DNA from 4 places in the Wenzhouxiangella sp. XN24 genome. Region 4 is predicted to be linked to each of the others. Evidence: predicted binding sites of a transcription regulator. Region 4 holds the regulator's gene; each other region holds the start of a gene.
What was found. Region 4 encodes sigma-54, which starts transcription at its own class of promoters, with help from an activator protein. Its sites were predicted from a motif close to TGGCANGNTNCNTGCTT; they were not measured.
Positions count from the first base shown of each region.

Region 1 (7,359 bases), on a different contig from region 4:
CGGCCAGCATGTACATGATGCAGGCGATCGAATACAGGCCCACGTTCTTGGTCAGGATCTCCGCCGTGTTCTTGGCGCGGACGAGGCCGGCCTCGAGCATGGTGAAGCCGGCGGCCATCCACATGACCAGCACGCCCGACATCAGGAAGTAGAAGGTGTCCAGCGCATAGCTGAGTTCCATGAGTTTTTCCACGTTCTTTCCCCCTGCTCAGACGGCTTCAGGGCCGGTTTCGCCCGTGCGAATCCGGATCACCTGTTCCAGCGGCATGATGAAGATCTTGCCGTCGCCGATCTTCCCGGTACGGGCCGTATTGCTGATGACCTCGACGACCTGCTCGAGAAGGTCGTCGTCGATGGCGACTTCGACTTTCATCTTCGGCAGGAAATCGACGACGTACTCGGCGCCCCGATAGAGCTCCGTGTGGCCGCGCTGCCGGCCGAAGCCTTTCACCTCGGTCACGGTGACGCCCTTGACGCCCACGTCGGCGAGCGCCTGGCGGACGTCATCCAGCTTGAACGGCTTGATGATTGCGGTGACGAGTTTCATGCCGCTCACCGCAGGTCGAAGGACTTGCCGATGGAGAACACCAGCGAAGTCTCGCTCGAGCCCGTAGCCGACAGGTCGCTGTCACTGAAGATAGCGGCGACGCCGAGATCGAAGCCGGACACCTCGGCGCCGTAGCCGAGCTCGACGTAATCGCCGTCGAAGTCCTGCGACCAGGTGCCGTAGGTGCCGTAGAAACCCTCGTACTCGACCGTGCCGGCGACGAAGGTGTAATCGAGCTCGGGGCCGTCGAAGTTGTCGTAGGTGCCGACGGTGTACTCCAGGCTGAAGAAGCTGTAGCCGGCCGTCAGGTTGATCTCCTGGTAGGAATCGTCGAAGTCGTCGGTGTAGAAGTAGCCGGTGTAACCGATGCCGTAGCTGAAGTCGCCGACCGAGCCGCCGAAACCGCCGTACAAGTCGTACTCCATTCCCTGGCCGACGTCGGCGCCCCAGGTTCCGGCATAGAAGCCGCTCTCGTGCTCGTAATCGAGCCCGGCGTAGGCTGAGGCGTCGCTTTGCTTGACGCCGCGGAATATGTAGTCGGACATCATGCCGACGTTCGCGCTAAAATCTCCGGCGACTGCGGTTGAACTGGCCGCCAGGCCCAGGGCGACGAGCAGGTAACGGGATCGACCCATGTTTTTATCCTCCGAGTGAATTGCAGAATCCGGGCCGCTGAGCCTCGGTTTATTGTGCATAGCACGATGCGTGCCAGCCTCGTGCAAACAAGCACTTAGGTATTTTTCTGCCGCTGGAGGGCTCGTCTGCGCACCGTCATGGCGCATAGCAGCATCGCTGACTGCCCCATCCGGGGGCGTGAGGAAGGCCGATGGACAACAAAACGCTGAATATCGATGAACTCGCCCGCCGGCTGGCGGATGCGCTGCCGGGCGGGCTGAAGACCCTGCGCGAAGACGCCGAGCAGAACTTCCGCGCGGTCCTGCAGGCGGGCCTGTCGCGGCTGGACCTGGTGACGCGGGAGGAATTCGACGTGCAGGCCGCGGTGCTGAAGCGCACGCGGGAAAAAGTCGAATCGCTGTCCGCGCGGCTGGCGGCGCTGGAAGAGACGCGCCAGGAGGATTAGCCGGTCGTCCCGGGGTCCGGATCCGGAAAAGCCCTCAGGCGTGCAGCGTCGCCTCGAGGTCGAGCACCGGCTCTTCGCCGATGATCTCGGCGGACACCATGGCGCCCGCTGGAATCTCCACCCAGTCGCCCGGACCCATCAGCCGCGACCGGCCGTCGATCACGATCCGCATCTGCCCGGAGAACACCGCCTCGATCCTCGTTTCGCAGGGACAGTAGGCATCGAAGATCGTGCCCGGCGCCAACAGGCGCGTGGCGACCCAGTACCCCTGGGCCTCGAGTCTCGCCTGCAGATTGCTGATCGGGTTCATGCGTTCGGCGGGTGCATCGAGCAAAGCGGTGGAACGATTCTATGCCAGCGTGGCGAGAAAGGCAGCAGGCGAGATGCCCTGCTCCAGTGCCTCGACGAGCGCGGAACCGACGATCACGCCCGGGACGACCTGGCCGAGATCCGCCACCTGCGCCGCGCTGCGAATGCCGAAGCCGGCGCACACCGGCACCGGGGAGGCCGCCACGACCCGCCCGAGGTATGCCTTGAGATCGCCGTCGGCCGCCTTCTTCCCCCCGGTGATGCCCGTGACGTTCACCGCGTAGAGGAAGCCGCGGCTCGCCTGCGCCGCGGCCGCGACCCGTTCCGGAGGCGTCACCGGGCTGACCAGGTGGATCAGGGCGAGGCCACGCGCCGCGAGCGCGGCATCCAGCGGCCCGCTCTCGTCGAGCGGCAGGTCCGGGACGATGAAGCCGGCGACGCCGCTGTCGATGGCCCGCGCGGCAAGCCGCTCATACCCCATCGCCAGCAGCGGGTTGAGGTAGCTCATGAGCACCACCGGCGCCGCCGGCGGCGGATCCATCGCGGCGATCTCGTCGAGAATCCACGAGAGGGTCACGCCCTGGGCGATCGCACCCTGGCTGGCGCGCTGGATGGTGAGCCCATCCGCCATGGGGTCGGTGAACGGCACGCCGACCTCGACCACGTCGGCGGCCCCGGCGAGTTCCGCGAGCGTGGTGCGGAACAATGCCTTGTCCGGGTAGCCCGCCGTCATGAAGGCGACCAGCGCCGTGCGGCCGTCCTCACCCGCGGCACGGATCGCGGCGCTGATGCGCTCGTGCGGGATCATTGCGCGGCCCTCTGCTTCGGAAAGCGCGCCAGCGTCGGCATGTCCTTGTCGCCCCGGCCCGAGAGGCCGAGCAGGATCCGCTTTCCCGGGTTCGCGCGCGCCCAGCGCCGGGCGCCGGCGAAGGCATGGGCCGTTTCCAGCGCCGGCAGGATCCCCTCGAGCTCGCAACACTCGTCGAGCGCGGCGAGCGACTCCGTGTCGTCGGCGTACTCGTAGCGCACCCGGCCGATGGTGGCGAGAAAAGCATGCTCCGGCCCGACCCCGGGGTAATCGAGGCCGGCGGACACGCTGTCGGTCTCGTAGACCTGGCCGTCGTCGTCGGACAGCAGCAGGGAGTAGGTGCCGTGCAGGACGCCGGGGCGGCCGAAACTGATGGTGGCCGCGTTCTCGCCGAGCGCGGTGCCGTGGCCGCCCGCCTCGACACCGATGATTTCCACGGAGGGATCGCCGAGGAAGCCGTGGAACAGCCCGATGGCGTTGCTGCCGCCGCCGACGCAGGCGACGACCATGTCGGGCAGCCCCCCGGCCCGCTCGATGACCTGCGCGCGCGCCTCGCGGCCGATCACCGCCTGCAGTTCGCGGACGAGGTAGGGATAGGGATGCGGACCGACCACCGAACCGAGCAGGTAGTAGGTTCCCTCGGGATCGGAGACCCAGTCGCGCAGCGCCTCGTCGATCGCCGCCCGCAGCGTCCGGTCGCCGCTCGTGACGGGCACGACTTCCGCGCCGAGCCGCCGCATGCGGTCCACGTTCAGCGCCTGGCGTTCGCAGTCGATCTCGCCCATGTAGACGACGCAGGGCAGGCCGATGCGCGCGCAGGCCGCCGCCGATGCGACGCCGTGCTGCCCCGCCCCGGTCTCGGCGACGATACGTTTCGCGCCGAGCATCTTGGCGAGCATCGCCTGGCCGAGCGCGTTGTTGATCTTGTGCGCACCAGTGTGCGCGAGATCCTCGCGCTTCAGCCACAGCTCGGCGCCCCACGCGGCCGACAGCCGCGGCGCGAAAGTGAGCCCCGTGGGCCGGCCGACCCAGTCGCGCAGCTCGGCGCCGAGGCACCCCTGGAACTCGGCCGAATGCAGGTGTTGCGCAATCCCCTCCTGCAACCGGTCCAGGGCGGGCACCAGCGTCTCCGGAACGTAACGCCCGCCCCAGGGACCGAAACGCCCGCGGGCGTCGGGCAGGCGGCCGTCGAGCAGCGCCTCGAGATCGGACGGCGCGGCTTCGGCCTGGCTGGCGGTGCGATTCATGTGCTGTGCTCCTGTAACGAATGGTGGCCGCGCGCCGCGGCGACGAAGGCTGCGACCCGGGCGGGATCCTTGATGCCCGGGGCCGATTCGACCCCGCTGGAGACGTCCACACCCCATGGCCGGACCTGCTCCAGCGCCGCCGCGACGTTGTCGGGCCGCAGGCCGCCCGCGAGAATGACCTGCGTACCGCGCGCCAGTCCGGCGGCCGTCTGCCAGTCGGCGACCTGCCCGGCGCCGCTGTCGGGGCCCTCGAACAACAGCAGTTCCGGCAACAGGTCCGGCAGCGGTGCGCCGGAGCGGAACACGGGGACCGCCTCCGCTCCGCCGAGGTCGACGCCCGGCAGGTCCACCGCGTCGCTCTGGACCCAGTCGGCGGGAAATTCCTGCAGCACTTTCGCAATGAAGCCCGGCGGCGGATGGCGGAACACCGCCACCCTGCGAATCCCCGACGGCAGCCCGGCGGCCAGCGCGCGCGCGGCGGCGGGCGTGACCTGGCGAGGTGACGGCGAAAAAACGAAGCCGGCTGCATCCGCGCCGGCACTCGCGACTGCGGCGACGCCCTCGGCCGTGGTCAGGCCGCAAATCTTGACGAACACATTCATCCCGTTTTCTCCATGTGGACCTGCCGGCCTGCCGCAATCATCGCGGCGGCGAGTTTCGCAGGCGCCGCCGCCCGCATCAGTGCCGTACCCACCAGCGCCACCGCATACCCGAGCGCCGCCGCAGCCGCGGCGTCGTCCGCCGTGTGGAGTCCGCTCTCGGCGACAGCGGGGACCCCGGGCGGCAGGCAGGACGCGAGTCGGCCCAGGCGCGCCGGATCGACCGCCAGGGTGCGCAGGTCGCGGCTGTTGACGCCGACGAGGCGCGGCGCGCCGTCCGTATCGCCCGACACTCGGTTCGCCGCGCGCTCGAGGTCGGCTTCATCGAAGGCTTCGAGCAACACGAACAGGCCTTGTTCGGCCGCCGCGGCAAGCAGCTCGTCCAGTTGATCGTCCGTGAGCATCGCCACGATCAGCAGGACGCCGCCCGCGCCGGCCTCGCGCGCCTCGAGCACCTGCCACGGGTCCACCAGGAAATCCTTGCGCATCACCGGAACCTGGCGCGGCGCCGCCGCCACCGCGGCCGCGGCGAGATCGTCGAGGCTGCCGCTGAAACGCGCCGGCTCGGTCAGGACAGAAATGGCGGCCGCGCCCGTCGCGGCATAGTCCGCCGCCCGTTCCGGCACATCGGCATCGAGCGCCAATGCACCCTCCGCCGGGGAGTTGCGCTTGATCTCCGCGATCAGGTCGAAGCCGGCCAGCCGCAGGGGCGGCGGCGGCGGCGTTTCGGCGCAGGCGGCGAGCAGGGCCGCCTCGCTGCGCCGCGCGCGCGCCGCGCCGACACGCTCCGCGGAATGGCCTGCCATCTGCGCGAGAAAACTCATGCGGCCGGCGCCCCGGCCCGTCCTGCGAGCGCCGCGAGCAGGGCGCCCCCCCGGCCGTCCGCCAGCGCGACGCGCGCCCGGTTCATGGCCTCGCCGGGGTCCGCGGCCAGCCCGGTGAGTTCGAGTGCCAGCGCCGCGCCCAGCAGCACGGCATCCCGGTGGGCACCCTCTTCCCGGCCGGTGAGCACCGCGCGCAGCCGGGCCGCGTTGTACTGGGCGTCGCCGCCGGCCAGGTCCTCGGCCGAGCAGCGCGCCAAGCCCCATTCATCCGGATCGCGCTGCGTCTCTTTGACCGCCCCGTCACGCACATCCAGCAACAGGAACGGGCCGACGGGTGTCGCCTCGTCCCAGCCGGGCGCTCCATGCACGACGAAGCCGCGCCGCAACCCGGGAAACCCGGCCATCGCGTCCGCCATCAGGCGGGCTGCAGCCGGGCTGAATGCGCCCAGCAGCAGGAAGGGCGGTGCAGCCGGGTTGGTCAGCGGGCCGAGCATGTTGAACACGGTGCGCACGCCCATGGCGCGCCGCACCGGACCCAGCGCCTTCATGGCCGGATGAAAATAGGGTGCGAAGAGGAAGGTGTAGCCGGTCGCCTCCAGGCACGACACGGCGGCCGTTTCGTCCTCCGGGAGCCGCATGCCGAGAGATTCCAGCACGTCCGCGCTGCCGCTGCGGCTGGAGATGCTGCGGTTGCCGTGCTTCACGACGGGAATGCCGCAGGCGGCGGCGAGCAGGGACGCCCCGGTGGAGAGATTCAGGCTGCCGGAACCGTCGCCGCCGGTCCCGACGATGTCGAGCACCGGACGGTCGGCCGGGATCTGCGGCGTCCGCGCCAGCTGCCGCATCGCGGTGGCGAAGCCGCGCAGCTCGGCGGCGGTCTCGCCCTTGGCGCGCAGTGCGGTGAGCAGCGCGGCGGCCAGCGCCGGCGGCAGCGCTTCGTCCGTCAATGCCAACATCAGGGCGGCGGCTTCGGCTTCCTCGAGGTCGATCCGCTGCAGCAGTTTTTCGAGGGTCGCAGGAGTGCCGCTCATGATGCATTTCCTTGCGTCGTGTAGCCGGGCGAGAGAAAGGTCCTGAGCAGCGTCAGCCCGTGAGGCGTCAACACGCTCTCCGGATGAAACTGGACGCCCTCGACCATCAGCGTCCGGTGACGAACGCCCATGACCTCGCCGTCTTCGGTGGTGGCGCTGACTTCGATTTCCCCGGGCAACTCCTCGCGGCGCACGGCCAGCGAATGGTAGCGCCCGGCGGCGAACGACGGCGGGAGGTCAGCGAAGATGCCGCGGCCGTCATGGAACACCTCGGAGGTCTTGCCGTGCATCAGGGTCATGGCCGGACGCACTCGTCCGCCCCAGGCCTCGACCAGCGCCTGGTGCCCGAGGCAGACGCCGAGCACCGGCACGCGACCGGCGAACGCCCGGATCACGTCGATCGAAATGCCCGCGTCGCGCGGCGTCCCGGGACCGGGCGAGACCACGACGTGCGTCGGGGCGAGCGCGAGCGCCGCATCGACGCTGAGCGCGTCGTTACGATGCACCAGCACCTCCGCGCCGAGCATGCGCAGGTATTGCACGAGGTTGTAGGTGAACGAGTCATAGTTGTCGATCATCAGCACGCGGGCGTTCACAGGCCTGCCTCCGCCATTTCCAGCGCACGTCGCAGGATGGCGCTCTTGGCCAGCACCTCCCGGTATTCGTTGAGCGGCACGCTGTCGGCCACGATGCCGGCGCCCGCCTGGTAACTGTATTCGTCGCCGCGAAACACCAGGGTCCGGATCGCGATCGCCTGGTCCATGCCGCCGCGTTTCGAGAAGTAGCCGACCGTGCCGGCGTAAAGGCCGCGTCCGACCGGCTCGTAATGGTTGATCAGTTCCATCGCGCGCACCTTGGGCGCGCCGACCAGGGTGCCGGCCGGGAAGGTGGCGGCGAACAGGTCGAAGGCATC
Region 1 is NZ_JAAMFG010000036.1:306,122-313,480, forward strand. Features, by position in the region: gene G6032_RS13505 (ammonium transporter) at 1-181, opposite strand, end outside; gene G6032_RS13510 (P-II family nitrogen regulator) at 209-547, opposite strand; gene G6032_RS13515 (TorF family putative porin) at 553-1,182, opposite strand; gene G6032_RS13520 (accessory factor UbiK family protein) at 1,374-1,628, shown strand; gene G6032_RS13525 (hypothetical protein) at 1,663-1,938, opposite strand; gene trpA (tryptophan synthase subunit alpha) at 1,978-2,745, opposite strand; gene trpB (tryptophan synthase subunit beta) at 2,742-3,992, opposite strand; gene G6032_RS13540 (phosphoribosylanthranilate isomerase) at 3,989-4,594, opposite strand; gene G6032_RS13545 (indole-3-glycerol-phosphate synthase) at 4,591-5,415, opposite strand; gene trpD (anthranilate phosphoribosyltransferase) at 5,412-6,446, opposite strand; gene G6032_RS13555 (aminodeoxychorismate/anthranilate synthase component II) at 6,443-7,024, opposite strand; gene G6032_RS13560 (anthranilate synthase component I family protein) at 7,039-7,359, opposite strand, start outside.
Region 1: the regulator sigma-54 is predicted to act here: its motif matches at 1,242-1,258, upstream of G6032_RS13515 (TorF family putative porin).

Region 2 (7,359 bases), on a different contig from region 4:
TCGATGCGCCCCGAATAGGCCGCGACCCTCAGTCTCTGGCCGGGCTTCAGCCCGAGCGCCTCGCGCGCCTGTTGCGGAATCCTGATGTCGAAACCGGAAGTGATGACGACGGTGTGCATGATGACCCTCCTGGTTCGTGTCGCGTCGGCTGACAGGTGCAGTATCCGTTGTCAGCATTCCCCGGCCCATCCGCCCAATTCCGGTAATTCATCGAGAAACCGAGGACCGGAGTGCCTTTCGGCCGCACAGGTCTGACCCTGGCACGAAACGGCAATTTCCCCGTCACCAACCCGTCACGCGCGCGCCTTAGGGTGCGCGGCAGGCTCATGTTGCGGGTTTGCCATGTTCGCCACGGCCGCTACTCATTACCCCGTCTCACCGGAAAGACTGCCGCCGCTCGACCGGACCGCCGGTTCGTATCGACTGCGCTTCGGTCGCACGCCGGCCGATCTCGAGCGCGTGCAGCGATTGCGTTTCGAGGTGTTCAATCGCGAGCTCGGGGAAGGGCTCGAGGCTAACTGGGCCACCGGCCTGGATGCCGATCCGTGGGACGAGCTCTTCCATCACATCGTCATCGAGCACGTGTCCAGCGGCGCTGTGGTCGGCAGTTACCGCTTACAGACGGGCACGATGGCGGAGGGCTACGCCGGCTTTTACGCCGAGGCGGAGTTCGACTTGTGTCGGCTGCCGCGGACCATGCTGCGCGATGCCGTTGAGATCGGCCGCGCCTGCGTCGCTGCAGAGCATCGCAACGGCCGGGTCATCAACCTGCTGTGGCGCGGCATTGCGGCGTACCTGCTGTGGAACGGCCATCGCTACCTGTTCGGCTGTTGCTCGCTGCCGACGCGCGACGCCGTGACCGGCATGAGCGTGTGGCAGCAGCTGAAACGCGAGGGCTTCGTCAGCCGCGATTACTCGGTCGCGCCGCAAAGCGGCATGAGTTGCGACATCCCCGGCTGGCCGCGGCGCCCGCCGGGACGCAACGAACTGCCGCCGCTGTTCCAGAGCTACCTCAAGCTCGGCGCGGAAGTGTGCGGTCCGCCGGCCATCGATGCCGCGTTCGGCACGATCGATTTCCTGGTGCTGCTCGATCTCGAGCGCCTCGCGCCGCGCACGCGCACGATGTTCTTTCGTGACCTGCCGGTGCCCGCCCTGCCGCAAAGCGCATGAAAAAGGGCCCGTGCCTCGCAGCACGGACCCTGGTCCCGTGAAATCGGGAAGTCGCGTCGGTTGGAGGCCGACCGCTTCCTGGCGGTCCGTCCCGGTCCCGACCGGTGCCTCCCGATCTCGCCCGCCGGCTAGCTGACTAGCTGCGTTCCTCGAGCTGGGTACGGACGCGTTCGGCGAGTTCCGGGTCGGATCCCATCACCGTGGCGATCTGGTTGTATTCCTCGACCGTCAACCCCGCGGTCTCGACTGCGTCGATCATCTCGGCTTGCGCTTCCTGCTGGAGTTTCTGCGCCTGCTCCATGTCTTCCGCAGCCTCGAGTTCGACCGCGGCGGCTTCGCGAATCACGCTGATTTCCGCCAGGGCGTCCACGAACTTGTCGAGTTTCTCGCTGCTCACGTCCGGCGCCGACGCCTGCGGGGAGGTGTCCTGCTGGTAGTCCTGCGCGAAGGCGGGCGCTGCGCTGAGGGCGGCGCCGAGTCCGATGGCTGCGGCGAGGGCGACAGCCTGGGTGCTGCGATGTTTCATAAATGCTCCTTTCATGGTTGGTCACTGGAGAGGAGCAAGGGTCGTGCCAGTTCCCGGGAGGCGCTCTGCGCAGGGGCTCACGCGGATCGGCAAAGCCACGCAGCACGCCCGGCGTGTCAACCTGGCACGGATCGCGGCCCATGCGCCGAAACGCTACACGCCCTCGTCGAGCCGTCGATACAGCGTGCGCCGGCCGATCCCCAGCAGTTCCGCGGCGCGCCGCTTGTTGCCGCCGACACGATCCAGCACCCAGCGGATATAGCGGCGCTCCAGGGCCGCCAGCGGAACCGGCTCGTTGCCTTCGAGCAGCGGGAAAGCGCCATCGTGCAGCGCATCACTCGCCGACAGGGCGCCGCTCGCGGGGTCGTGCGCGGGTCCGTCGGCCAGGCCGTTCACGGGGTCGCGCCTGGGCTCGTCGGCGAGGGCGCTCGACGGGCGTCGCCGGCGTATGCGTTCCGGCAGATGCGCGGGCCGCAACTCCCGTCCGTCGCAGAATGCCGTGGCCCGCTCCAGTGCATTGGCAAGCTCGCGCACGTTACCCGGGAACGGGTAGGCGTTGAGCAGCGCCAGCGACGCCTCGGTGAGTGTCGGCGCCGGGCGGCCGGCGAGCGCCGCGAACCGCGCCACGAACCGCGCGGCAAGAAGGTCGACGTCATCGCCGCGGTCGCGCAGCGGGGGCACCACGAGCGGAAAGGTCTCGAGACGAAAGAACAGGTCCTTGCGGAAGCGCCCCGCGGCGACCTCCGCCTCCAGGTTGCGGTTGGTCGCGGCAACCAGGCGCACGTCGACACGGATCTCGCGGTCGGCCCCGAGGGGACGGATGCTCCCGTTTTCGAGCACCCGCAACAGCTTGGCTTGCGTATCCAGCGGCATCTCGCCGATCTCGTCGAGCAGCAGCGTGCCGCCATCGGCCTCGACGAACAGCCCGGCACGTTGCTGTACGGCGCCGGTGAACGCGCCCTTCGCGTGGCCGAATAGTTCGCTCTCCATCAGCTCCGCCGGCATCGCCGCACAGTTCACCGGCACGAACGGCTCGTCGGCGCGGCGACTCTCGGCATGCAGCGCACGGGCGACGAGCTCCTTGCCGACGCCGCTTTCTCCGGTGATCACCACGGGGCCGTTGAGCGGGGCGATCTGCCGGATGGCGGCGAACAGGTGGCGCATGGGGGCGCTGCGCCCGATCATGCCGTGGAAATCGCCGTCGGCCAGCAGGCTGCGGAATCGTGACAGCTGTAGCCGCAAGGCACGCGCCTCCAGGACGCGCGCTACGGCCAGGCGCAGGTGGTCGAGGCGCAGCGGCTTGGTGAGGAAATCGTCGGCGCCGGCCTTGAGGGCGGCCACGGCCTGCTCGACGGTGCCGAACGCGGTGATCATGATGAATCCGGGCGGCGCCTCCATGCTCCGACAATGCTCGAGCAACTCGCGTCCGCTGTCGCCGGGCAGGCGCAGGTCGCTGACCACCAGGTCCGGCCGGCCGCTCGCGATGAGCTTGCGGGCGGCCGCACAGTCGGCCGCCGTGTCGAGTCGGTATCCGGCATCCTCGAGTTCGTTGCGCAGCAGTTCGCGCAGCCCTGCATCATCCTCGACGACGAGAATGCGCGCCGGCATTTCCTCATGCGTTTTCATCGGCTGTCTCCCGCGGCAGGGTCAGGGTGAAACGGGCGCCCCCCAGCACATCGTCGTCGAGGCCGAGGTGGCCGTCGTGATCTTCGGCGGCCGCGCTGGCGACGCTGAGTCCCAGCCCGGTGCCCTGGCCGACCGGCTTGGTCGTGTAGAAGGGATCGAAGACCAGGTCCCTGGATTCCGCGGGGACGCCCGGGCCGTCGTCCGCCACGTGGATGCGTACGTGCTGCGCGTCCGCGTCAGCGGAAATCCGCAGCCGCGTGCGGGCCGCCTGGGCGGCGTTGTCCACCAGGTTGCGCAACGCCTGCTCGATGCGCAGCGGGTCGGCCGCTATGCGGATCCGCGGGTCACAGTCCACCTCGATCTCGACGCCCTCCGGGGACAGCGCCCGTGCATCGGCGGCGAGCCGGTGCAGCAGGTCGGAGAGATCCAGGGTAACGCGGTTCAGCGGGTTGCTGCGGCCGAAGTCCATCAGCTGGCGGATCGTCTTTTCGATGCGCAGGGCGTTGTCGCCGATATCCTCCAGCGCGGCTCGCTGGGTGTCGTCCATCGCGGGCCGGCGCAGCAATTGTTGCGTACGGCCGTACAGGGTGGACAGCGGGGAGCCCAGCTCGTGCGCGATGCCGCCGGCGAGCCGGCCGATGGCCGCCATCTTCTCTGCGCGGTGCAGGCGCTCGCGGAGCAGTTGCTCGGTTTCGCGGCGGCGCTCGATCTCGCGCTGCGAAGCGGTGATGCCGTCGAGCATGCGGTTGATGCCGCGCGCCAGGTCGCGGAATTCCGCAGCGCCCGCAATCGCCAGGCGGTGCTCCAGGTCGCCCTCCCGGATGCGGCGCATGCCGCCTTCCAGCCGGATCAGGTGGCGCCCGATGCCGAAATGGTGGCCGAGGACGATCACCCCGGTGAGCAGCAGCCCGGCCAGTCCGATCGCCAGCAGCGCGATGGCGCGCGCGCGGTCGAGGTAGGCCTGCACCGCGCTGCTGTGGCGGGTGACCTGCAGCAGGCCGGCAATGCGCCCGCCTTCGTCGGTGAGCGGCTGAAACACCGACTCGAGCGTCTCCTCGCCGAGGTCGGCGGAGCCCTCCTGGCGCTCGCGTTGCCCGGCGAGCTCGACGGCTTCCGCGGTGGGCACGGCGGCGCGGCGCCGGCCGATGCCCGCGACCTGCTGCCCCTGCCGGCCATAGACATGGACGGCGTAGACCTGGTCCATGCCGATGGTCGACTCGATGGTTTCCTGGATCAGTCCCGGGCGATCTGCGGCGAGGGCCCGGCTGAGCGGCAGGCGCAGGGTCCGCGCGATCAGCTCGAGGTCTTCCTGCATGCGCGTGCTGTAGCGTTCCTCGAGGCCGCGCAGGGTGGCCCAGCCGATCAAGGCGGTCGCCAGCAGGCAGGGCAGGACGACCAGTGCGACGGTTGCGGTGCGAAGATTAGGGAAGCCCACGAGACTCCGAATGTGGCTGAACGGATGGGTAATTATTGCACATGTGCGAAATTGGCCCCCTGGAGCGGGTTGCGCTTGCGGCGGCCGGGCCTCGCTGTCACGATGCCGCCGTGAGTGTTGCGCCGCCCGTGAACAAGCCTCGTTATGCACGCGTGCCCGTCGGCCCGTTCGGCCTGTTGAGGGCGATCGTGCGCATGCTCGGCCTGGTGCTGGTGACCCTCTTCTACGTGCTCGGCTGGGGGCTGGTGGCGCTCTGGCCGTGGGATCGCGCCGGGCGGGCGCGGCTGCGCCGCGGCGTGTCGCGCCGCTGGGCGGGATCCATGTGCCGGGTTTTGGGAGGCCGCGTGGATCTGCAGGGCGAGCTGCCGGCCGGGCCGGGGTTCCTGATCACCAATCACACCGGCTATCTCGACATCCCCGTGCTGATGTCGTTGACGGGCTGTCGTTTCGTCTCCAAGAGCGAGATCGCGCACTGGCCGGTGATCGGTTTCCTGGCGCGCAAGGGCGGAACCCTGTTCGTGAACCGGGGCAACAAGGGCCGTGACGCGAACGTCACCCTCGACGGCATGGCGCGTGCCCTGGAGGACGGCGATCTCGTGGTGTTCTTTCCCGAGGGAACGACCGGTACGGGGGAGCGCATCCTGCCGTTTCGCTCGGGACTGCTCAGCCTGCCGGCGCGCGACGGCCACCCCGTGTGGCCCGCGGCACTGGTCTACGAAACCGACGTACCGGACGTAGATACCGGCCTGGCGCTCGCATGGTCGGGAGGCCAGTCACTGTTGCCGCATGTCTGGAGGCTGGTGTGCCTGCCGGGGTTCTCGGTGCGCGTCGCCAGCGGGCATGCCGTCGAGGCGACGCACCGCAAGACGCTGGCCCGGGCGCTCGAGTACCGCGTCACCCTCATGCACGCCGGCCTGGCGCGGCTCGAGGCCGCGCCCGAACCGGCGCCGGAAACCGCGAGCTAGTTCTCTTCTCGGCCCTCCAGGGCGTCGATGAACGCCGGGCGCGCACTCTGTGAGCCGAGGCGTTCCGCTTCCTCGAGCAGCCGCAATGCGCGATCGATCTCGCCCGAGGCGACGGCCCGGCGGATGGCGTCGTTGAACATCGTTTCGGAGACGGGTGCGGGCGGTGCGGCGCTCGGCGGCGGCGGCGCGGGCAAAGCAGGCGGTGCCGCGGGAATGCCAGGCTGCCCGGCCGACGACGCAGCCGGGTTCGGTGCGGCGGCATCAGCGCCTGGCGCCTCGGCCGCCGGGCTCGCAGGCGCATTGTCGGCCCGGTTGGCGCGCGGCGGCGCGTTCGGGCCGTGCAGTTCGGGCTGGTAGTGCCAGTAGGCCGGGTCGCCGGGCGTGCCGGGCTCCGGGCCGAAGTCGATGACGGTGCCGCAGCCGGCCAGGGCGGCCGCAGCAAACACGAGCAGGAGTGGCTTGATCATGACGTGGCTCTCCGTTGCGAGAGCCATAGCTTACAACGAGATGACGATCTTGCAGCCGGCTGGCTACTAATTCGTCAGCGTCCGGCATTCCGCACGCGGATCGCTTCCTCCTGGTCCATGGCCTCGAGCTGCTCGTCCATGAAGCGCAGCGAGCCCTCGATCTCCGGCAGCACGACGTTCTCCAGCGCGCGCGCCCGTCTTTCCGTGCGGATGTACTCGGCCACCAGGCGTTCCAGGCTGGCGCGCATCACCGCCAGCTCGACCGCCAGCGGCACGAGGGCGCTGAAGGCCTCGCGGCACCGTTCGGCTTCCGGGCTGGGATTCACGGCGGGCGGCGGTGACGGTGGGTCATCGGCCCAGCCGTCGTCGAAGCGGCCATCGAGCAGCATCACGCCGAGGAAGCGCGTCTCGTGCAACGTCACGGCCGCATCGTTCATGCGTTCGGCAGGGTAGATGCCCAGCCCGTCGAGGCCGTGGCGGCCCACGGCGCGCGCGAGCGCCGCGGCGGCCTGCTCCTGAAGTGCGTCGTAGCGATCGCGCGCCTGGCGCCACGCCCGCAGGCGCTTGAGCATTTCCTGCGCGAGGATGACGCGCTTCTCGTCGAGGAACTCGAACCCTTCGCGCACCACCTGGCGCTCTTCCTTGAGCTCGAGGAAAGCGCTGCGGCTGGGGCTGAGTCCGGCGTCGGGCATGGCTCAGTACCCGGAGCCTTCTTCGCGTTCGGTGGCGACCGCATCCTGCGCGCCGTTACCGTCGCCGTCATCGTCGCCATCGCCGCCTTTGTCGGCGCCACCCGCCGACGGCTTCTCGTCCTCGTGACCCTCGATGTACTCGGCCAGCTGCGCGCTGGAAAGACGTGTCAGTTCGCCCGGCGGCAGGCCGCGCAGCAATGACCAGCCGAGCGCCATGCTGTCCTCGAGCGTGCGCGGCCCGTCCTGCGCGACCAAGCGCATCTCGAACGCGTCGCCGAACTCGAGGAACTTGCGATCGTTCTCGGGCAAGCCTTCGACGCCCATCACCGAGGCCAGCACGCGCACGCGGTTGGCCCGCGCGTAGGAGGCGAACAGCTGGTGCGCGAGGGCGGGGTGGTCCTTGTGCGTGTAACCCTTGCCGGTGCCGGCGTCCATCAGGCGCGACAGGCTCGGCAGCACCTCGACCGGCGGGAACACG
Region 2 is NZ_JAAMFG010000035.1:196,557-203,915, forward strand. Features, by position in the region: gene G6032_RS11845 (AbrB/MazE/SpoVT family DNA-binding domain-containing protein) at 1-119, opposite strand, end outside; gene G6032_RS11850 (GNAT family N-acyltransferase) at 343-1,170, shown strand; gene G6032_RS11855 (DUF4168 domain-containing protein) at 1,307-1,696, opposite strand; gene G6032_RS11860 (sigma-54 dependent transcriptional regulator) at 1,850-3,322, opposite strand; gene G6032_RS15725 (HAMP domain-containing sensor histidine kinase) at 3,309-4,757, opposite strand; gene G6032_RS11870 (lysophospholipid acyltransferase family protein) at 4,886-5,722, shown strand; gene G6032_RS11875 (hypothetical protein) at 5,719-6,189, opposite strand; gene G6032_RS11880 (V-type ATP synthase subunit D) at 6,264-6,881, opposite strand; gene G6032_RS11885 (V-type ATP synthase subunit B) at 6,885-7,359, opposite strand, start outside.
Region 2: the regulator sigma-54 is predicted to act here: its motif matches at 1,729-1,745, upstream of G6032_RS11855 (DUF4168 domain-containing protein).

Region 3 (7,359 bases), on a different contig from region 4:
CGTCACCTATGCCCCACACCAAGGGATTCCGATCCCTTCACCTCCCGCCATAACCCACCTAACCCCATGATTTTCATGGTGGGCCCGCCAGGACTCGAACCTGGAACCAAGGGATTATGAGAATCTGGAAGGGATTGAATTTAAACGAGAAAAAGGAAGAAATGTAAGGGGATTTTCGGTCCCTTCATTGACCCGCTGACTCGTCCGAACCAGCTTCCGAACTGCCGCCCGAACCCGGGCCCAGAAACCAAGGGATGACCAGTCCCTTGGTCCATCCTGCTCAAAGGCTTAGCGGTGTCTCCCCGCTGACCCGCCCGAACCTAAGCCGAGGTCGGTCCGAACGCGTCCGAGAATCGTCCGAACGGGCCGATCTGGGCCTATCGACGGGAAAACTGCTACACAGTTCCATCATTGGCAAAACACAAAACGTATTATTGCCAAGATTGTTGACATGGATTCGTTGTGGAGATGAAAATGGAAACCGTCGTGAGATCAGCCGTGCTGGTTTGACCGTACCCCCGTAATCCGAGCCATGCGTGATGTGGGATTTCCCGGTATTTTGACCGTAGGGAGGTCCCGAGATGAAACGCAAGCGCTACAGCGAAGAGAAGATCATTGCCATCCTGAAGGAGCACGAGGCGGGTGCGCCGGCCAAGGATCTGTCGCGGCGACATGGCATCGCCGAGAACACGATCTACCGCTGGAAAGCCAAGTACGGGGGCATGGAGGTGTCCGAGGCCCGGCGGCTGCGAGATCTGCAAGCCGAGAACAGCAAGCTGAAGCGCCTGCTGGCCGAAGCGGAGCTCGACAAGGCAGCGTTGAAGGAGTTGGTCCAGGGAAAATGGTGACGGCTGCGCAGCGGCGCCGGGCCGTGGATCACCTGAAGAGTCGCCGCTTTAGTGAACGCCGCGCCTGCCGCCTGGTCGGCTTTAGCCGCTCGGCGGCCTGGAGCCCGCTCAAGGGCCGGGACGATGCCGCGCTAAGGACACGTCTGAAGACGCTGGCCGAACGCTATCCACGTTATGGCTATCCGACACTGCATGACATGCTCAAGACGGAGGGCCTGGTGGTGAACCCGAAGCGGACCTATCGGGTATATCGAGAAGAGGGCCTGCAGGTCCGCACGAAGCGCCGCAAGAAGCTCACGCGCCCTCGGGTTCCGTTAGCGCTGCCGAGTCGCATCAACGAGCGCTGGTCCGTGGACTTCGTCTCGGACCAGCTGGCCAATGGCCGACGGTTCCGCGTGTTTAACGTCGTCGATGACTTCAGCCGTGAGTGCGTACTACAGATCGTCGACTTCTCAATCGGCGGCGAGCGCCTGGCTCGAGAACTGGATCAGTTAGCTCGATCCCGCCCCCTGGCCAGGCAGATCGTCATGGACAACGGTCCTGAGCTGACCAGCAAAGCCATGTTCTTCTGGGCAAAAGAGCGTGGGGTCAAGCTGCACTTCATCCAGCCCGGCAAACCGACCCAGAACGCCTTCGTCGAGAGCTTCAACGCCAAGTTCCGTAAGTACTGCCTGGACCTGCACTGGTTCGCCACGCTGGCGGATGCTCGTGCGACGATCGAAGACTGGCGCACCCATTACAACCACGTCAGACCGCATCGCTCTCTGGGCAGAAAGCCCCCGGCAGTGTTTGCCCGCGAAGCCGCCTGATATGCTCAATTTCCCACATCAAGGCCGGCTTGGTTCAAGGGGTACGGTCAAAGGGGATTCCAATCCCTTCGCCTCCCGCCATAACCCGCCTAAGCCCATGACAGCATGGTCGCCACCGCCAGGCATCCCAAAGAAAAAGCCACCCCGAGCATCCCCGAGGTGGCTTTCTTGATTGGGCACTTCGCTGTTTAGCTGGCCTTGATGCGTCTGCGCACGCCCATGCCGACCAAGCCCAGGCCGAGGAGGGCGAGGGTGCTGGGCTCTGGAACCGCTGTAGCGGTCCAACTGAACTGTTGGATACCAAATGGTGGGAAAGTGACGCCACCCACGTCGATAGCTGCGATATCACCGGTCTGGAACAGCACGCTATCGAGCAGATCCCCGATGAATTCACCGTTTCGAGTAACGCCAAAAGACAAACTGGCATTGGTAATATCCCAGTCAAAGAGTAGCTGCAGCGGAGTAGCTGCAACAAAGCTAATGAGCCAGCCTGAGCTAGTCCGCGCTTCTGCGCCTCCTGTCGCTTCTGAAACACCAACCAGGTTGAACGAATCGAACCCGGCAAAGGCGCTGGTGCCAGCAAACGCTGACTCAGCTTCAACCGAGCCATCAGCCAGTGACGCCCGACCATCGTTGAGTCCGAAGTTGAAATCGTCGGTGAACGTCGAGGTCACGCCAGCGAGGGTTATCGAGTTGGTGATCTGTCCCTGAACTTCGAAGTCCTCAAACAGCAACGGCGCAGCCCGAACAGACGACGCCGCGAATCCTAAAGCCAATAATCCCACAACCATTGTTTTCATCGTGAATCCCTTCCAATTAGCCAACGGTGCTCCGAGGCTTCCAAAAACAAATTATGCAATATTGGGGCCAATCGAGGGCTATCTAATTAAAACAGAACGTTATGTGGTTGTTCGAGACCCTATATAGCGGTGCTGCATCGCGCCATGTAAAGATCATCGACAAGCGAAGATTGATCGTATCCCTTGGGCCGACCATGCATGAAAGGGGGAGCAACAGAGCAGCTGGAGATCGCACTAAGCGTTCCGCTTAGTAGAAAGACGCGTTGAGTTCTGAACTGGCCGGACCACTAACTCGAACCGAGAGCATTTGGCCAATGCCGGGTCTCAAGATGGAGCGGACGGGTGAAATCCGGCGCGCTCGGTTCCTAAACAGCCAACTGGAAATTAGAACTTGGGCCTTTCAACAGGACTTGGTTGTTTCGTGCGAGACAAGGTGACGAAAGCAACCCGGAGATAGTGGCATTGTGGCGGCTCGTTGGGTGAGCGTCCCTAGCGCCTGCGCCTCACACCAAGGGATTCCAATCCCTTCACCTCTCGCCGTAATCCCAAAGAGTCCATGAGGATCATGACTGGCCTTTCAGGTTGATCCGGCACACGTAGTTCATGTTCTGATCAAGCCGGCAACACTAGACCTTTTACAAACAGCGATGTCGCGTCGAAAGATTTTACATTTGTGGTTCCAACAGCCCGCATATGGGATCAAGCGATCGCGTAACGTATTGTTTTCAAGTAAATCGACTTCTATGGCAAGGAATTTGCACTTATCAATGCCCATTAGTCCATGGCGCAACAAAAAGGAATGGTCGAATGAACCGAAAAGGGATTTGTTGTCTCGGCGTACTCGCGGTCTTGTTGTCGCCTATGGCGGTAAACGCTGCCCCAATTACCTATGTATATGAAGGCGCGCCATTTACTTTCTTCGGGCCAAGGATGCCCACAGGCGTTACAGGAATTTCTGCAAGGTTTACTGTCGATTTAGCACCAAACCTCGGTGGGGCCAACGTGCCCGTCCTCGATTGGACGATTTCTGATGGACTGACGACAGTAGACGATTCCAGTAGTGACTATTTCTTGCACAGAAGTGCCGCAACCACGGATGCCTTGGGCAATCTCACTGGGTTTAGCATGCAGGTGCGGGGGCCCACCTATGTCGTCGGCGGGAATTATCAAATGCGGTTTTTTGTTGGGCCGACGTTCGGCGAGTCCGCGCGTAGTTATTACTGTGTTGAGTCAGGGTTGACTGATCCCTGCGACCCAACCTACGCCGAATCTCGAAACGCCGGATCGCTATCGGTCGCCACAGTTCCAGAGCCGGGTACCTTCGCACTCTTGGGCGTTGGACTGATTGGCATGGGTTTCGCGAGTAGACGCAAGAAGGCCTAATAGCCCGCCATGGTCCCGGAGAGCCCCTCCTGTTGCGGGGCTTTTCTTTTGGAACGGTCCCAGCGTCCCAGGGTCCCCGCTCGGGCTATGCCCCAAACCAAGGGATTCCAATCCCTTCGCCTCCCGGCATAAAACCCCAACCCGTTGAAAAGCTTGGTGGGCCCGCCAGGACTCGAACCTGGAACCAAGGGATTATGAGCACCGGGTACAAGTGCTTGTTTTTGTTAGATAATTAGAAGAAAGGTAAGGGGTTTTCCACCGGCGGCATCAGCCGGATTCTCTCGCCCGAACCGGGTTCCGAAACGCCGTCCGAACCTGCCGCCAGAAACCAGGGGATCGTGGGTCCCCTGGTGCATGCCGCTCAAGGGCTTAGCGACGCCGCCCGACTGGCCCGCCCGAACCTGGCAGGAGGTCGGTCCGAGAGCGCCCGAAAAAGGGGCCGAACCGTCCGAACTTGGGTGGCCAATTGCTCCTGTCGCGGATAAGACTTGCCAGAACACGCCAAATGGCGTAATAATGTCGGCGAACGGATTGGAGCAGCCATGAAAAAGATCACTGTCAAGTTGTACTCGCTTCATTGGGACCTGTTCGATCGGCTTATCAATCTTGTTGGGCTGCGGCGGGATACCTATTTGGCGAAGGTGTTGCCAGCTGAACTGGCCGAGATTCGGTCTCAAGACTGGGGCAACGATGTTGCCGGGGAAAAGTATCTCCGTGCCAGTGCATCGTTGTTCGATCAGGTTTGGAAGCAGGTAACGATCACTCTCCCATCAGAGCTGGTGGATGAGATCGATTCCCTCTGTAAAGAGAAGCGAGTACCGCGTGACCACCTCCTCAACGCAATACTGCAATTCGTCACTTACAGGGTCTTGCCTTACGCAATTGTTCTGAACCAACCCCGAGCTTCAATGAAGTTCTGCGGCGAGGATGAGCTCTTGGCTGCGGTGATAGGTTGGCTCGGGGTCGAAAGCATCGAAGAGTACAAGGAAACCATGTGCGATGAGTTTTATCCGAACGAACTTCATTACACAGAGGAGCTAATCGCCGACATCGAGGCCACCTTCCAGTCACTGCGCGGACGCGGGCGGACCGTACAAAGGAGGGCTAGCAATGCTTAGCGAGCACGCTCATTCGAGAGCTCAGCAAAGAGCGATTCCCCGTCTCATGGTCGACTGGCTCTTCCAATTCGGCGCCGAGATTCCAGATAACAGGGGATGCACAATCCGGTACTTCGACAAACAAGCAAAACGTCGCTTGGAGCGGGCATATGGCCGAGAGCCCATCCGACGATTCGGCGACAAGCTGTCCTGCTATCTCGTCGAAAAAGGCGGGACCGTGATCACTGCCGGCCACCGGCACAAGCGAGTACGCCGGCCATAGAGATGCCAACTGGTTTGTTATTCACGGAGGATCCAGGTGATGTGTTTAGGACCTGAATGGTTTGCAGGAAGCGAACAGCGAATCGAACGATGGAAGGAGGGCGGCGTAAGCCCTGACGAGGCAAGGCAAGCGCTCAACATGATGGGCACTACCGTATACCCGATCGCGTCAGAAATGGCGTCCTGGCTTTACGGGCACTGGACCCTGAAGCAGATCGATGAACTTGGACCCGGGTACAGAGCCGAGTTCCTGAGGGCGATTGGCGATCCGAGCGTATCGGACCACGTTGAGGCCAGCTACTACTCCACGGTGAAGCTGCTGGCGTTGGATAGATTGCCCTCTCCCTGCATCATCCGCCATCACTGGAGTGGACCGGACTTGCCCGGATACATGTTCCTCGGCATCTTCCAAGGTACTGCAGATAAGCACGTGGTCATGCACGGCAATGAGACATTCCAGTCCGTCGAGGAATGGGTGAAGACCAGGCGCAGAGAAAGCTGGAACAGAGGGAAAGAAAGTCGCTTCCACATCGATGGTTCTTGCCCGCAGCCCTGGTGGTCGCACGTCGAGTTCTTACATGAAGGGCGATGGATGACCGCGATTCAGCGTGAACGGCCACGGGTCGGAAGGTAGGCCTGGAACAACGCCGCTCTTATCAATGCCCCTAGATGATGAAAGGAGTGCACAGACGAAATGGCCACAGCTCGTGAACTAGCACTAACGATTTTGCCGATTCTCGAGGCCAATGTATTAGCTCGTCGAATAAGCTCATATGGGCTATATGCAGCTAATGCAGGATTGGACCCAGCGAAGGAATCGATGCTAATCGGACCCGCAATGCATGCAATCGGCGCCGCATGCGTGTTCGCCAAAATTCCGGTGGCACCGATCTACTATGTCAAGCGCGCTGATGGGAATCGGTGTGGAGTATTTGAGGAAGATCCCCTCGAGAACACCCGAGTGCTGCCACATTACAATTTGCTCTATGTTACCGCTAGAGAGTACCAATACAGTGCAGCCGAGTTTGGGCGATTGCAAAGGGGGCTGGCGGAGGTGATTCCAAACAAATGGACTCCTCACTTCATGTGGCACGTTGCCATCGCGGCGAAGCCCAAGGGGGCAGAGCAAACCTACTTTGAATTGGCCCTGGCAACGTACCAGAAAATCATGGGGCGGCTTCGTTCCGAGCCTAAGGAGGGTAAGTCATTTCGACAGATGCGGGTGCAGACAAGTGCCTAGCCACAAAGAGTTTGGGTTCGTTCATATAGGGTTCTGGTATCTTGATGTTCTCGGCGAGGCCAGCTTTGACCTACCGTTTAGGCTCCGAGGTGCCCCCGGTTTAATTCTGCTCGCAGCTGGTGCGCCGCTCCTGGTGGCCAGCACGACCCACTTTGGTCCGAGGGTTGGAGATTTCATACATTCCCGGTCCGGGGAAACCTCGAACGCGCGGATTCATCGAAGAATCACTGACCTGCTGAAACAGGGCGAGGAAATTTGGCTTTGGGTCCTCGAAGGCCAAACCGCGAGAGCTCGTCGTAGTGAAGTCATCGCCGAACTCAAGCCGATCTGGAACCTACGCTGAATTGTGAGCTCTTGGTTCAGGACTGGGCGTGTTGGTCGATCAATGAGAACAGTTTGGCCATAGTTGCGATATCGGGATCGATCTACAGAATGGTCACTGAATCCAAAGTTGACTTCGAGGGCATCCAACTCAACGTCGATTGGCGGCCGGATGGCGGTGTGTTGGTAGACCAGCTCCCGGCAGTGCCAGGCATCTACGCGGAAATCCACTGGCCAAAGTTTGGTGTCAGGATTGGCGAGACCGGTAGAAGCATCCGCACCAAGATCCGCCACGACATCCGTTGGTTCAACAGCATGTGGAAAGGCTCGGCGTCCCCGGAACAACTTCGACGCACCATACCTATTGCTGAGACAGCGAAAGAATTTGGCGCGACAGCGTTTGAGTTCTATGTGGTCAGTATCGATCCTCGACTGTCTGATAAGGCGCTTCGACAGGAATGCGAGCGCTATATGTTCAGGTGGCTAGAGCAGAATCCAAAATTCGTCAGCTGGAATCATCAGTGGAGCTGGCGTTAGTGAAAGGGTATTTCGTCAGGGAGCCCTGCCGGACCCACGCCA
Region 3 is NZ_JAAMFG010000030.1:229,002-236,360, reverse strand. Features, by position in the region: one part of gene G6032_RS07295 (IS3 family transposase) at 582-837, shown strand; one part of gene G6032_RS07295 (IS3 family transposase) at 837-1,657, shown strand; gene G6032_RS07290 (PEP-CTERM sorting domain-containing protein) at 1,846-2,457, opposite strand; gene G6032_RS07280 (hypothetical protein) at 4,383-4,958, shown strand; gene G6032_RS07275 (hypothetical protein) at 5,260-5,853, shown strand; gene G6032_RS07270 (hypothetical protein) at 6,058-6,459, shown strand; gene G6032_RS07265 (hypothetical protein) at 6,892-7,317, shown strand.
Region 3: the regulator sigma-54 is predicted to act here: its motif matches at 2,511-2,527, upstream of G6032_RS07290 (PEP-CTERM sorting domain-containing protein).

Region 4 (7,359 bases):
GACGTCCGGGTGGAGTACAACGTCTACTCCCCGAATCCGTGGCTGCTGACCGCGCCGGAAGGCGTGCTGTCCGCGGACCAGGACCAGCTGCAGCTCTTCGGCGGCGTCAATGTGCTCAGCGAGTCCAGCGACCACGACTCGACATCGCTGACCACCGAGCGGCTGCGGATCGACATCCCCGCCAACATCGCGCGCACCGACGCCCCGGTGGAACTGACGGTCGGGCCGCAGCAGGTCACGGCCGTCGGCATGGTCGCTTACTTGCTGGAGGAGCGGCTGCAGTTACAATCCGAGGTCCATGGTCGCTTCCTCCCCTGATTCCCGCCGCCGGCCCATCGCGCCGACGCCCGCGGGCGCCCTCGCGGCAACGCTGGCAGCCGCGCTGGCGGTGTTCGGCGTGCCTGCCGCGCTCGCCCAGCAGGAGGAAATCAATCTCGAAGCGGCCTCGTCGGACTTCGATCGCCGCAACGAGCGCCTGGTATTCCAGCAAGTGCGCATTCAGCAGGGCGACATGGTGATCTCGGCCGACGTCGCGGAATCGCGCGATCTCGACTTTTCCGACGGCAGCTGGCTGTTCCGCGGCGACGTCCGTATCAGCAGCCCGATGGGCGAAATCGAATCGGAGCGCGCCACGGCGAGCTTCATAGATCATCGTCTCGCTGCGGCCACCGCCGAAGGCGCGCCGGCACGCTTCACGCGAACGCTGCCCGAGCCTGAGCCGCGGGTGGTGCGGGGTACGGCCAATCGCATCACCTACGACCTCTCCGAAGGCATCCTGGAGCTGTCGGGGCAGGCGGCGTTGCGGGACGGCCTGCGCGAAGTCAGCGGTGGCCGATTGCTCTACCGCATCGCCGAAGACCGGCTCATCGCCAGCGCCGACGATGAAGGCAGCGAACGCGTCCGGATCATCATCACGCCGCCGGGCGACGCGGAGGAAACGCCGGGCGACGATGTTCCCGGCGAGGCGTCCGGGGATCCCGACGAACCGCCGCCCGACGAACCGCCGCCCGACGGGACGAGTGCGCCATGAGAACGCTGCGCGCCGAGGGCATCTCCAAGCGCTATCGCTCGCGGCAGGTGGTGCGCGACCTGTCGCTGTCCATCTCGAGCGGCGAGGTGGTGGGACTGCTCGGGCCGAATGGCGCCGGGAAGACCACGGCGTTTTACATGATCGTCGGGCTCGTGCCCTGCGACAGCGGCCGCATCCTGCTCGACGACACCGAACTCACGGCCTTGCCGATGCATCGCCGGGCGCGCCTCGGCGTCGGCTACCTGCCCCAGGAGGCCTCGGTGTTTCGTGGGCTGACGGTGGAACAGAACGTGCTCGGCGTGCTCCAGACACGCAAGGACCTCGACACGCTCGGTCGGCGACAGGCACTGGAAGAGCTGCTCGAGGAACTCAATATCGGCCATATCCGCGACGGCAAGGGCCTGAGCCTTTCCGGGGGTGAGCGCCGCCGGGTCGAGATTGCCCGCGCGCTGGCCGCCGAGCCCGCTTTCATCCTGCTGGACGAGCCGTTCGCCGGCGTCGACCCGATCTCCGTCATCGACATCCAGCGCATCATCGGGCAGCTGCGCGACCGGGGCATCGGTGTGCTGATCACGGATCATAACGTGCGGGAAACACTCGGTATTTGCGGCCGCGCTTTCATCCTCAACGCCGGCGAGGTCATCGCGTCCGGCACTGCAGATGAGATACTGGCCAACCGGCAGGTTCGCGAGGTCTACCTCGGCGAGCACTTCCGCCTGTGATGACCGTTCGATGATGAAGCAATCGCTACAACTCAAACTCGGCCAGCAGCTGACGCTCACGCCCCAGCTGCAGATGGCCATCCGGCTGCTGCAGCTGCCGGTGCTCGATCTGCAGGCCGAACTCCGCGAGGCGCTCGAGAAGAATGTCATGCTCGAGATGGACGACGGCCTGGAACTGGCCCCGGCCAAGGGCGAGCAGAAAACGCCCTCGGATGCATTGCGGGAAACGCCTGCGGCGCAGTCCGCCGAGAGCGGCACGGACACGCCGGAACGGTTCGATGACGATGTGTCCTACGCCGACGTGTCGGATTTCGGCTCGGGTTACAGCGGCTCGGGGCAGGGTCGCGGCGACGGCGAAGACCAGCGGGATTACGCTGACGTCAGCGGCAGCTCCCTGCGCGACCACCTGATCGCACAGCTGGATGTCGCCTTCCCCGAGGGCGACCGGAAATACATCGCCACGATGCTGGTCGATGCGATCGACGACGACGGTTACCTGACGGAAAGCCTCGAGGACATCTGCACCAATCTCGCGCCCGAACTGGTCACCGACGTGGACGAGGTCGAGCGCGTGCTGGCCTGTGTGCAACGCTTCGACCCGCTCGGCGTCGGCGCGCGCGACCTCTCGGAGTGCCTGTTGCTGCAGCTCGCGCCGTTCGCACCGGACACCCCGGACCTGGAACTGGTGCGCCGCCTGGCCTCCGAATGCCTCGTGGAGCTCGGTGAGCAGGATTACGCAACCATACGCCGGCGCCTTGGGTGCAGCGTGGAACAGCTCGAACATGCAGTGGCCTTGCTGCGCTCGCTCAACCCGCGCCCCGGCGGCGCGGCCGACACCCGTCCGCCGGAGTACATCGTCCCGGACGTTTTTGTGCGGCGCGACGAGTCGGGCTGGCGGGTCGACGTCAACCCGGCCATCGCCCCCCGGCTCCGGGTGAACGCAGCCTATGCGGGCAGCCTGGGCCGGGGGGGCGAGTATTCGACGCTGCGGACCCAGCTGCAGGAAGCCCGCTGGCTGGTGAAGAGCCTGGAAATCCGCAACGAGACGCTCATCCGCGTGGCGCGCGCCATCGTCTCCCACCAGGAACAATTCCTCGAACGTGGCGAGGAAGGCATGCGGCCCCTGGTGCTGCGCGAGATCGCCGACGCGCTCGAGCTGCACGAATCGACCGTGTCCCGCGCCACGACCGGCAAATATATGCATACGCCGCGGGGGGTCTACGAATTCAGGTACTTCTTCTCCAGCCAGGTATCCGGCAGCGACGGGGAGAGCATTTCGTCCACGGCCATCCGTGCCCGGATCCGCAAGCTCATTGCCGAAGAGGACCCCGCCAAGCCCCTGTCCGACAGCGCCCTCACCCGTGCACTCGTGCAGGAAGGTATCGAAGTGGCGCGCCGCACAGTCGCCAAGTATCGGGAATCCATGGGATTTCCGTCATCGAACGAACGCCGGCGCGTGACCATCCGCTAGGTCGAAAACCGCTTTCCACGGCGAAAAACCCTCCCTAGCCAGCGTAGCAAGCCAGCCACTAGAATAGGATTGAAACAAGAGCCGCCGTCCAGGACGGTTCCAACACTCCGAAGGAGTCCATCATGCAGATCAACTTGACCGGTCACCACGTCGATATCACCGAGCCGTTGCGCGATTACGTGCATAGCAAGATGGACAAGGTCGTCCGGCATTTTGACAACCTGATCGATGTCCATTGCGTCCTCACCGTCGAGAAGCTCCGTCACCAGGCCGAAGCCACGCTGCGCGTCGCGGGCGACACCCTGCATGCGGCCGCGGTGGAAGAAGACATGTATGCCGCGATCGACGGCATGATCGACCGCCTCGACCGCCAGGTTCGTCGCCACAAGGACAAGCTGACGGATCACCACAACGGGGCCGGGCGCCCGCGCAGCGCCTGAGTCCACGCCCCCTCCACCCCGGTGCCCCCATGACCTTCCAATCCCTCCTGCTGCCCGGCCGCGTGCTCTGCAACGTCGAAGCCCGCAGCAAGAAACACGCGCTGGACGTGCTCAGCGAACTGCTGTCCTCCGCGACCGATATCGACCAGGGCGATGTGTTCCAGAGCCTCATCAAGCGGGAAAAACTCGGTTGCACGGCCATCGAGAACGGCATCGCGATCCCCCATGGACGGCTGCCCGATCTCGAAGAGCCGATCGGGGCTTTCCTGAAGCTGTCGCGCCCGGTGGATTTCGACATGCCCGACCGCGAACCCGTCGACCTGATCTTCGGCCTGCTCGTGCCTGCGCCGGCGGACAATGCCGGCTGCCATCACGAGGAAGTCTCGCTGGTGGCGACCGCGTTTGCCGACCGCACGCTGGCGACCGCCCTGCGGGGCGCCACTTCGAGCCGGGCGATCTACGAACTGCTGACCGCGCCGGACCCTGCGCGACGGGCCGCCGCGTCATGACCAGCGGGCGCTGACGATGGAACTCGTGATCGTCAGCGGCCTGTCGGGTTCCGGCAAAAGCGTTGCGCTGGCCATGCTCGAGGATCTCGAGTGGTACACGCTCGACAACGTGCCGGCGCGGATCCTCTCGATGGTGGTCACCGAACTGGTCGAAGGCGACGATGCCAAGTTCAACCGGCTGGCCATCGGCCTGGATACGCGGCCCCGCCCCGAGGACCTGCCGGTGACCCGCAGGCTCCTGGCCGATCTGCGCGAACGGGGGATCCACTGCCAGCTGGTGTTCCTGCATGCCTCCGAGCCCGTGCTCGTCCAACGCTACCTGGATACGCGGCGCCGGCATCCCCACACCCCCGACGACGACGGCGACCGGACGCTGGCCGAAGCGATCCGCTTCGAACAGAACCTGCTCGCACCGCTGGCCGAGTCGGCGGACTTCGTGCTGGACACGAGCACGATGAGCGTCCACGAGCTCCGCGACCTGGTGCGCGACCGGGTGGCAAAGCAACCGCGCAACCAGGTCTCGCTGCAGTTCGAGTCCTTCGGCTTCCGCCAGGGCATTCCCAAGGACGCGGACTTCGTCTTCGATGCCCGCTTCCTGCCGAATCCCTACTGGGAACCGGCCCTGCGCGCCCTGACCGGGCGCGAGGCCGGCGTGGTCGATTTCCTCGCGGCCCGCGCCGAAGTCCAGGCCTACCTGGATGACATCACGCGGTTCCTGGGCACCTGGCTGGGCCACATCGAAGCGGCGAACCGCAGTTACCTGACCGTGGCGATCGGCTGCACCGGCGGACGCCACCGCTCCGTGTACCTGGCCGAACGCCTCGCCGAACGTTTCCAGGACGAGTTTCCCGGCGTGACGGTGCGGCACACCGGGCTGGAACGGCTGGCCAGGAGTGCGATGGCGCCGGGTTCGCGGAATCCGTAGCATCGCGTCGCGCGAAACCTCGTACCTGCTCCTTCGAAACAGGACAAGATCATGAACCGACTGCCGTCTTTCGCCCTTGCGCTGCTGCTTTGCGCGACGCTCGTATCGCCCGTGGCGCAGGGTTCGCCGGCCGAGGGATCGCCGGCCCCGGATTTCGCGTTGCCCGACCAGGAAGGGGAGGTCCGCCGCCTGGCGGATTACAGCGGCAAGTGGCTGGTGCTGTACTTCTATCCGAAAGACGATACGCCCGGCTGCACGACGCAGGCTTGCGAGTTCCGCGACAACATCTTCGCCTTCCGCAACAACGGCGCGGAAATCGTCGGCATCAGCCTGGATGACGTCGAGACACACGAGGCGTTTGCCGCCAAGCACGGCCTGCCCTTCACGCTGCTTGCAGACACTGGCGGCGCCACCGCCGAGCGATACGGCGTATTGCGCAACTTCGGGCTCGTCAAGCTCGCCAGCCGCCAGACTTTTCTCATTTCGCCGGACGGCGTCGTGGCGCGCCACTACGAGAAGGTCGATGTGAACAAGCACTCGGAGGAAGTCCTGAGCGACATCGTCGCGCTCAGCGGCGGGGGCTGATTCAACCCCGCCGCGGCCCGGCACGGACTCGGTGTGGCGCACCCCGGGACGCCTTTCCGCGGCATCGCGCTTGACCCCCCGCCGCGCGTTTAACTATCGTGCATGCCTGCACTTGCCAGGCTGCCGCCCGTGCCCTCCGGAATCCTGAAATTTTTTCCCATCGTCCACTGGGTGCGCCTGACCACCCGGAAGGACCTGGCGGCGGATATTTTTGCCGGCGCCATCACGACCGTGTTGCTCGTGCCCCAGGGCCTGGCCTACGCGATGATCGCGGGTCTGCCGCCGGTCGTCGGCCTGTACGCATCGATTCTGCCGGCGGTGCTCTACGCCCTGCTCGGCACCAGCCGCGACCTTTCCATCGGCCCGACGTCGATCGCGGCGATCATGGTGGCCGCCGCCATGGCGGGTGCCGGGGCGGGCATCGACCCGGTCGCGGGCGCGGTCATCCTGTCCGCCTTGTCGGGCCTGATCCTGCTCGCCATGGGCATCATCAAGCTCGGCGTGTTTGCCAACCTGCTCAGCCAGCCCGTGCTGACCGGTTTTTCCAGCGGCGCGGCCATCGTCATCATGGCCGACCAGCTGCGTCACTTCGCCGGCATCGAGTTGCCCTCGGGCCTGCAGCCACACGAAATGCTCGCCTACCTCGGCGGCCGGGCCGCGATTCTGAATCCCCAGACCCTCGTCCTCGGCGGCGTCGCACTCGGCTTCCTGCTGCTGACGATCGGCACGGTGCGCGGCGGCCGGCGGCGCCACGTCATGTTCGCGCGTTTCTCCCCGGTGCTGGTGCTGGTGCTCGGGGCTATCGCCGTATGGGGCCTGGGGCTGGAGCGCGTGCCGGTGGTCGGCGAGATCAGCGCGCGTCCACCCGTGCTGGACATCACCATGCCCGGCGCCGGCGCATGGATCGCGCTGCTGCCATCGGCCGCGCTGATCAGCATCATCGTGTTCGTCGAGAGCGTGAGCATCAGCAAGTACCTGGCGGGCCGGCGACGCCAGTCGATCGATGCCGACCAGGAACTGCTCGCGCTGGGCAGCGCCAACGTCGGCTCCGCCCTCTCCGGCGCCCTGCCCGTCGCGGGCAGCTTCAGCCGCAGCATGGTGAATTTCAATTCCGGCGCCCACAGCCAGCTCGCCTCCATATTCCTGGCGCTGTTCACCGCCGCCACGCTGCTGCTCTTCACGCCGGCCTTCAGCGGCCTGCCGAAGGCCGTGCTCGCGGCGGTCATTATCGTCGCCGTCGCCGGGCTGGTCGACCTGCGGTCGATCCCCGAGACCTGGCGCTACAGCAAGGCGGACGGAGCCTCCAACCTCGTCACCTTCCTCGGGGTGCTCGCCTATGGCGTCGAGGCCGGACTCGTGATGGGCGTGCTGCTGTCGGTGCTCCTGTACCTGTGGCGCACCGGACATCCCAACATCGCCATCGTCGGACGACTGCCGCACTCCACCGAGTTCCGCAGCATCGAGCGCCACAAGGTGGAGACCTGGCCGGACATCCTGCTCGTGCGTGTAGACGAAAATCTCTACTTCGCCAACGTCGGCCATGTGCAGGACATGCTGACGCGGGAGTTCCAGAAACGCCCCGGGGTGCAACACCTGGTGCTGGTGATGAGCGGCGTGGGCTTCGTCGATTCCAGCGCGTTGAAAGTGCTGCAGGTGGCGATCGACACGCTGCGGGAG
Region 4 is NZ_JAAMFG010000021.1:199,377-206,735, reverse strand. Features, by position in the region: gene lptC (LPS export ABC transporter periplasmic protein LptC) at 1-318, shown strand, start outside; gene G6032_RS02325 (LptA/OstA family protein) at 299-1,030, shown strand; gene lptB (LPS export ABC transporter ATP-binding protein) at 1,027-1,752, shown strand; gene G6032_RS02315 (RNA polymerase factor sigma-54) at 1,763-3,223, shown strand; gene raiA (ribosome-associated translation inhibitor RaiA) at 3,346-3,663, shown strand; gene G6032_RS02305 (PTS sugar transporter subunit IIA) at 3,693-4,172, shown strand; gene rapZ (RNase adapter RapZ) at 4,189-5,097, shown strand; gene G6032_RS02295 (peroxiredoxin) at 5,149-5,682, shown strand; gene sulP (sulfate permease) at 5,812-7,359, shown strand, end outside.